DNA from 2 places in the Nocardia sp. NPDC051832 genome. Region 1 is predicted to be linked to the other one. Evidence: riboswitches for the same ligand, from Rfam matches in the RefSeq annotation. Region 1 holds a riboswitch; the other holds the start of a gene.
What was found. A riboswitch is a leader RNA that binds a small molecule or an ion and turns the genes downstream of it on or off. The one in region 1 is predicted to bind thiamine pyrophosphate.
Positions count from the first base shown of each region.

Region 2: linked by a shared signal. The riboswitch ahead of thiC (phosphomethylpyrimidine synthase ThiC) and the one ahead of AB0M14_RS22350 (cytosine permease) in region 1 are both predicted to bind thiamine pyrophosphate.

Region 1 is NZ_JBFAYL010000003.1:1,012,843-1,016,677, reverse strand. Features, by position in the region: gene AB0M14_RS22360 (methyltransferase) at 1-377, opposite strand, end outside; gene AB0M14_RS22355 (hypothetical protein) at 459-1,445, opposite strand; TPP riboswitch at 1,688-1,839, shown strand; gene AB0M14_RS22350 (cytosine permease) at 1,836-3,194, shown strand; gene AB0M14_RS22345 (DUF72 domain-containing protein) at 3,211-3,835, shown strand, end outside.
Region 2 is NZ_JBFAYL010000003.1:363,183-367,017, reverse strand. Features, by position in the region: gene AB0M14_RS19425 (lipase family protein) at 1-506, shown strand, start outside; gene AB0M14_RS19420 (VOC family protein) at 582-1,064, shown strand; gene AB0M14_RS19415 (hypothetical protein) at 1,043-1,546, opposite strand; TPP riboswitch at 1,802-1,930, shown strand; gene thiC (phosphomethylpyrimidine synthase ThiC) at 1,923-3,617, shown strand; gene AB0M14_RS19405 (hypothetical protein) at 3,688-3,835, opposite strand, start outside.

The DNA of each region.
Region 1 (3,835 bases):
TGCCGCAGCACGGCTTCGCGCTCGGGCAGGTGCATCAGGACCAGCCGCACGTGGATCAGGTCGAAGGTGCCGGGCAGATCGTCGACGCGGATGTCGTGCCGGCGAATCTCGATGCTGTCGTGCGGCGGAATGTGGTGCGGTTCCAGATCGGTCGCGAGCACCGACCCGGTGGGGCCGACCGTGGTGGCCAGCCAGTGCGCGATGTTGCCGTTGCCCGCGCCGATATCCCAGCAGCGCCAGCCACTGGTCACCCCGGTTTCCCGGAGCACGCCTACGGTGTGGGCGTTGAGGATGTCGCACAGCAGCCGAAACTGCTCCGCGGCCTTTTCATTCGCGTTGTCGAAGACGTACTCACCATGGACCGGTGCGGCGCGCATCAGAACACCCCCGAACGTCGACGTTGGCTCCCTCTATGGGAAACCCCCGGACGCGGGAAAACAAGACCCAAAGGCCTCTAGTCAGGATCGTTGGCCCCAGTCCCGGCGGTAGGCGGCCCAATCCTGGGGCGTCGCAGCGAAATCGACGTACAGGGCGACGCCGAAAGTTTTCCGGTGGCGGTCGCCGCGGCCCAGGGCCAGACGGATCCCGCGGAGCGCGGCGGGCACGGTTTCCGCGGACCCGTGGTGGCCGGGGTCGTCGGCCCAGAAAGCGGGAGCGCCCATCAGCAGGTCGACTTCGGCGGGGGTGACGGCCAAGGCGAGCGAAGTCTGCTGTGCGACGTATCCGCCGTACAGGGACTGGGTCGGCATCGCGGTGTCGTACGACATCACCGCTACCTGATCGACGCGCCGCGCCACATCCGCGAAATAAGCCTGGGACCACCACTTTCCGTGGTCCCGCAGGGCGATGCCGACCGAGTGCAGGCCGGGCAGCGGATCGATCTGCGGCGCCGACACCGACAGCGGCGCGTTGCGGCTCCGGGTGACGGTCCGGACCTGTTCGAGAATCGAGAGGAAGTCGCCCGAACCCGAACGGACCGGCTCCAGATCCAGGTGCACGCCGTCGAATCCGAGGTCGAGCACCTTGCGCGCGGAGGCCGTGATATTGGCGCGCGTGGCGGGATCGCCCATGTCGAGGTCGTCGAACTCCGGCTCGACGAGCTGACCGAGCCAGGACTGCACCCGGATTCCGGGCAGGCTGCGATGCACCGCGTCGACGAACCAGCGGGCCCGCGGATGCAGGTCGTCCGGGACGCTGCCGTCGTGCGCGAAGGGACCGGTGTGCACGAACAGCTCCTTGATGCCGGTGCCGGACAGCAGCGTCACCAGGGCGGCGATATCGGCCTCGGTCTTGCGGCCGTCGACCCAGGCGTGACCGAGCCACACCGCGTCGCGGCCCCGGGTCCGCGCGTCCGCGGGCGGATCGCCCGCATATTCCAGCCGCAGCGCCAGGGCCAGCCCGCCCACCGCCGTGAGCAGCAGGCCGAACACCAGCCCGGCGATCACCCCCGCCCGCCGCCACCGCGACCAACCCCGCCATCGCGCACCGATTGCCCTGAAGAATGCTCGCACCGCACCCGCCCCATGGTCTCCGCTCCGGGTTCGGCGAATCCTCCACCCCGGCAGCACCATTGCAGCCTACCGATCAGGGGACCGCACAAGATCTATCCACAGCTGTCCATACCCACGGTGATCAGGGATAACGAGACATCCCACGAATGAAGTGGACGCGTGTACTATTCGGCCGGACCATCCACTGCGGGAGCTCGGGCACGGCCGGGCTGAGAGGGCGAGACCTAGCCGTAGCGACTGCTTGCAGGTCGCTCGAAAAGATCAGCTTCGCCGACCGCGCGAACCTGTCCGGGTAATGCCGACGTAGGGAAAGTGCTCGTAGTTATGTCTGCTCCAACTGAAGCGCACGAAGCGCCGCTCACCCTCGACCAGCCCGCACCCCGGGTGCTGTCGTTCTGGGATCAGAGCGCGTTCTGGGCGAACCTCGGCGTCAGCCTGTTCGCGTTCTCCGGCGCGTACACGGTGCTCGCCCCGAACACCGACGGTGCGCTGCAACTGTCCATCGCCGCGGGCATCGTCGCCATGATCATCGGCACCGTCGTGGGCGGGCTGATGCTCGGCCTGGCCGCGGTCCCGGGCGCGCGGACCGGCAAACCGGCGATGGTGCTGCTGCGCGGCCTGTTCGGCGCGAAACTCAGCTACCTGCCGACGATCCTGAACATCGCCCAGCTGATCGGCTGGGGCACCTTCGAGCTGATCGTCATCGGCAGCGCCGCGGAGGAGCTGTTCGGCGGCGGGCCGCGCTGGCTGTACGTTGTGGCGGCGGGCGTGATCACCACGGTGCTGACGATCTGGCCGCTCGGCTCGGTGCGGATGCTGCGCCGGTTCGTGACCATCGGCGTGGTGATCGCGCTGGCCTGGTTCTACATCCAGTTCTTCCGGGCCGGGATTCCCGACCTGACCACCAACCCGGGCCCGAAGGGTAACGGCCCGTTCGGCGTCGACTGGAGTCTGTTCTGGATCGCGACCGACGCGGCGCTGGCCGTCTCGATCTCCTGGATGCCGGTGGCCGCCGACTACACCCGGCATTCCAAGAGCAGCCGGGCGGCGTTCGGCGCGGCCAGCGGCTCCTATGCGCTGACCCAGATCGTCGCCTACATCCTCGGCCTGCTCGCGCTGGCGCTGGCCACCAGCGACAGCGGAACCTACGGCCCGTTCCTGCACGTCACGCTGGGCGCGTTCTTCTTCTTCATTCTGGTGTTCCGCGAGGCGGATCAGTCTTTCGCCAACGTCTACTCCACCGCCGTCTCGATCCAGAACCTGTGGCCGCGCATCGACCGCCGCGTCCTCTCGATCGGGCTCGGCGTGCTGATCACGGTGCTCGCGCTGTGGCTGCAGATGGACGACTACTTCGGCTTCCTCGGCCTGATCGGCTCGGTCTTCGTGCCGCTGCTGGGCGTGCTGGTCGCGGATTTCTTCTTGCGCGCCAAGGGTTCCTGGAACACCGAGGAGGACGCGCCGTCACGCTGGGGCATGGTCGTCGCGTGGCTGGTGGGCCTGTCGGTGTACCAGCTGATCAACCCGGGCGACGCGGGCGCGTGGACCCGATTCTGGGTGAATATCCAGGAAGCGCTGGGCTTCACCAAGCAGGCCTGGATGAGCGCGTCGCTACTGTCCTTCCTCGCGGCCGGCCTGGTCGCCTGGTTGGTCGGCCGCGTTGCGGCGACCCGCGCGCCGAAATAACTGCCACTATGGCCGGATGGGCGAGATCCGCATCGGCACCTCGGGCTGGCTGTACCCGCCGTGGCGGGGCGCGTTCTATCCCGAGGGCCTGGTGCAGCGCCGCGAACTCGCCTACCTGGCAGAGCAGTTCGACACCGTAGAGATCAACGGTTCGTTCTACGCTCTCCAGAAACCGGCCAGCTACCAGAAGTGGGCCGGGCAGACCCCGGACGACTTCGTGTTCGCCGTCAAGGGCAGCCGCTTCATCACCCATATGAAGCGGCTGCGCGACGGCGACACCCTGCTGTCGAATTTCCTCGCCTCCGGCGTGCTCGCGCTGGGTCCGAAACTGGGCCCGTTCCTGTGGCAATTGCCGCCGAACTTCGGCTTCGATCCGGCTGTGCTGGCCGACTTCTTCGGCCGCCTTCCCCGCAGCACGGCCGAGGCGGCGAAGATCGCCGCACAGCACGACGACCGCGTCGACCCGGCCTATCTCACCCCCGACGCCGACCGCCCACTCCGCCACGCTCTGGAGATCCGCCACCCCAGTTTCGACACCCCCGAATTCCCCGCGCTACTCCGCGAATTCGGCATCGCACTGGTCATCGCGGATACAGCGGGCAAATATCCCGCCCTCGAAGAAATCACCACCGACTTCACCT
Region 2 (3,835 bases), 650 kb from region 1:
GCCGGGCCTACATGGAGCGCGTCAACGCGCAGTGCCTGCCGCGCAACGCCTTGACCTCGATGTTCATCGACTACCAGCGCATGCTGGACATTCCGATCAAGGACTTCCTGGCGCTGCCGGAGATCAAGGAGGTCTTCGACTCGACGGTGCTGGGCCGTAATGCCCCGACCGCGCCGATCTTCTTGTACCAGGGCGTATTCGACGAAGCGGTGCCGGCGTGGACCAATGACCGGCTGTCCCAGCAGTGGTGTGCCGCAGGCACTTCCGTGGTCTACAAGCGCGACCACCTCAGCGAGCACCTGACCCTGCCGTCGCTGGGCATGGCCGACACGTTCAACTGGTTGAAATCGCGCCTGGCGCCCAACGCGCCCGAGCAGGTCGGCTGCCGCACCGAGAACACCGTGTCCATGCTGGCCGACGTCAACGACCTGCTCACCCAGGTCGAAATCAACCTGAACGCGACTTTCGGCGCGCTCGGTTTCCCCATCGGCCCGCGCGAGCGGTAGCCCAGCGATGAATTTCGGGGCGTCGTATCGTCGGTATGGGGCACAGGCCATGCACTAGACCGGGAGGACCCCGTCATGCAGAAAATCGTCACGAACCTCTGGTACGACACCCAGGCCGAAGAAGCCGCCGAGTTCTACTGTTCCCTCTTTCCCGACGCCAAGATCACCGATGTCCAGCGCTACACCGAGTCCGGCCCGCGCGAAGCCGGTCTCGTCATGACCGTCGACTTCGAGCTGGCGGGCCAGAAGTTCACCGGCATCAACGGCGGCGGCGACTACCACTACACGCACGCCATGTCGCTGCTGGTCAACTGCGACAGCCAGGCCGAGGTGGACCGCCTCTGGGCGGCCCTGCTCGCCGACGGCGGCCAGGAAATCGAATGCGGCTGGCTCAACGACAAATACGGTGTGCCCTGGCAGATCTGGCCCGCCGAAGCCAATGAACTCCTGGTCGGCGACGACAAGGAGGCCGTCAACCGGGCCATGAAGGCCATGCTCGGCATGCGCAAGCTGGACGTGCAGGCGATGCGCGACGCCTACGAGGGAAAGGTGAGCTGAGCGCGGCTGTACACCGCGCGGCAGTCCTTGACCGCTTTCTCCTCGGCGGCCATGGCGAGCGTGGCCTTCTCGACATCGGCGGGTCGCGCCGCCGCGGCGAGCGCCGCCGTGAGCGCTTCGCTCGCACTCTGAATGGCCGCGGCGCGCTCGACCACGCCGCCCGCGGCGATCGCACCGTGCGCATCCTCGGCGGCCCGGGCGGCCGCCTCGGCCGCGACACCCACCTCGGTGGCCTTGACCGCCGACAGCGCGGACCATTCCGCCTCCACGATGGCCGCGCCGGCCGCGGCGGCGGCGCGCTGAGCCGCGCTCTTGGCCCGCATCCGGGCCTGGGTCAGCAGCGCCTTGGTCGTCTCGGCATTCGACTCCGCGGCGTCGGCGACCACCAGACTCGGCGGGTATTCGATCTCGGCGGTGAATCCGGCGCCGGCGATCAGCGTGACGGCGGCGGCTCCCGCGATCATGGCATGTACAACGCGCACTTTTGTCCTCCAAGTCGAGTGGCGGCACGAACGAAGAGACGCCCTCGATGCTGGTCCGCGCGGACCAGCCCGGCGCACCGGCACGAGGACCGTGCCCTGGTTCGCGGCCCAACCGACATCGGCTTGTGACTCCCTCGGTGGATCGCCCGAGTGGCCCCCGGCGAACCGCCGGGCGGCTTGTGCGGATCGACCGGAATCCGGCATTCGGTGCGTGCCGGGCGGTAGCGAACGGGTATGGTCGGGCCCGAAAACAACTGCACACCGAACGGGGGCTCGCACCAGCGGGCTGAGAGGACGGCTAGCCCTATTTCCGGGCGTTCAGGGCCGTCGACCGTATGAACCTGACCGGGTAATGCCGGCGTAGGGAGAGATTTACATGGGCAAAACACGGGGATGGCAGCCGACGGAGCTTGCGGAGTCGGCGGGGCGGGTAAACACAGCCACGTCCGAAACTGTCGACACCGTTACCACGGGGCCGATCGAAGGCAGCGTCAAGCACTATCTCGAGGTCGACGACCTGCGGATTCCGGTGCGGCGCATCAATCTCACCAACGGTGAGCACTTCGATGTGTACGACACCTCCGGTCCGTACACCGACGACACCGCCGCCATCGATCTGGAGGCGGGACTCGCGAAGCTGCGCGACACCTGGACCAAGCCCGACGTCGAGGGGCCGCCGACGCAGCTGGCCTGGGCACGCCAGGGCATCGTCACCCCCGAGATGCGCTTTATCGCCGCGCGCGAAGGGGTTTCGGAAGAACTGGTGCGCGCGGAGGTCGCCGCGGGCCGCGCGGTGATCCCGGCCAACCACCGCCATCCCGAACTCGAGCCGACCATCATCGGCAAGAAGTTCCTGGTGAAGATCAACGCCAATATCGGCAACTCCGCGGTGTCCTCCTCGATCGCCGAGGAGGTGGAGAAGATGGTGTGGGCGACCCGCTGGGGCGCGGACACCATCATGGACCTGTCCACCGGCAAGAACATCCACGAGACCCGCGAGTGGATCCTGCGCAACTCCCCCGTCCCGGTCGGCACCGTGCCGATCTACCAGGCGCTGGAGAAGGTGAACGGCGATCCCACCCAGCTCACCTGGGAAATCTACCGCGACACCGTGATCGAGCAGGCCGAGCAGGGCGTGGACTACATGACCGTGCACGCCGGCGTGCTGCTGCGCTACGTGCCGCTCACCGCCAAGCGGGTCACCGGCATCGTCTCGCGCGGCGGATCCATCATGGCCGCGTGGTGCCTGGCCCACCACCAGGAATCGTTCCTGTACACGCACTTCGAGGAACTCTGCGAGATCCTGGCGAAGTACGACATCACCTTCTCCCTCGGTGACGGCCTGCGCCCGGGCTCCATCGCCGACGCCAACGACGCGGCCCAGTTCGCCGAACTGCGCACCCTCGGCGAACTCACCAAGATCGCGAAATCCCATGGCGTGCAGGTGATGATCGAGGGCCCCGGCCACGTGCCGATGCACAAGATCGTGGAGAACGTGCGCCTCGAGGAGGAACTCTGCGAGGAGGCTCCGTTCTACACCCTGGGCCCGCTCGCCACCGATATCGCACCGGCCTACGACCACATCACCTCGGCCATCGGCGCGGCCATCATCGCCCAGGCCGGCACCGCCATGCTCTGCTACGTCACCCCGAAAGAGCATCTGGGACTGCCGAACCGGGATGACGTGAAGGTCGGCGTGATCACCTACAAGATCGCCGCGCACGCCGCCGACCTGGCCAAGGCGCACCCGCACGCGCAGGACCGGGACAACGAATTGTCCAAGGCCCGTTTCGAATTCCGCTGGCGCGACCAGTTCGCGCTGTCGCTGGATCCGGACACCGCGCGCGAGTACCACGACGAGACGATGCCCGCGGAACCCGCCAAGACCGCGCACTTCTGCTCCATGTGCGGGCCCAAGTTCTGCTCCATGCGCATCTCCGCCGACGTGCGGGAATACGCGGAGCAGCAAGGGCTTACCGATGTCGAGGCGATCGAGGCCGGGATGGCCGAGAAGTCGGCGGAGTTCGCCGGCGCGGGCAACCAGGTGTACCTGCCGATCGCGTCCGTGTAAGAAGCCGGGGGGCGGCGACGATTTCGAGGGGCGCCGAAATCGTCACCGCCGTCGGTGACCCAGCGCGGGCTCAGTGCCGGCGCCGGCCGTTCTCGTCGGGCCAGTAGTCGCCGTCCCAGCGACCTTTGACCCCGATGGAGCTGCCCAGGAGATCATCGATGGGCCGTCGACCGGTCCGCTTGCCGTTGCGGACCATCGGTTCCACCGCCTGCTGCACG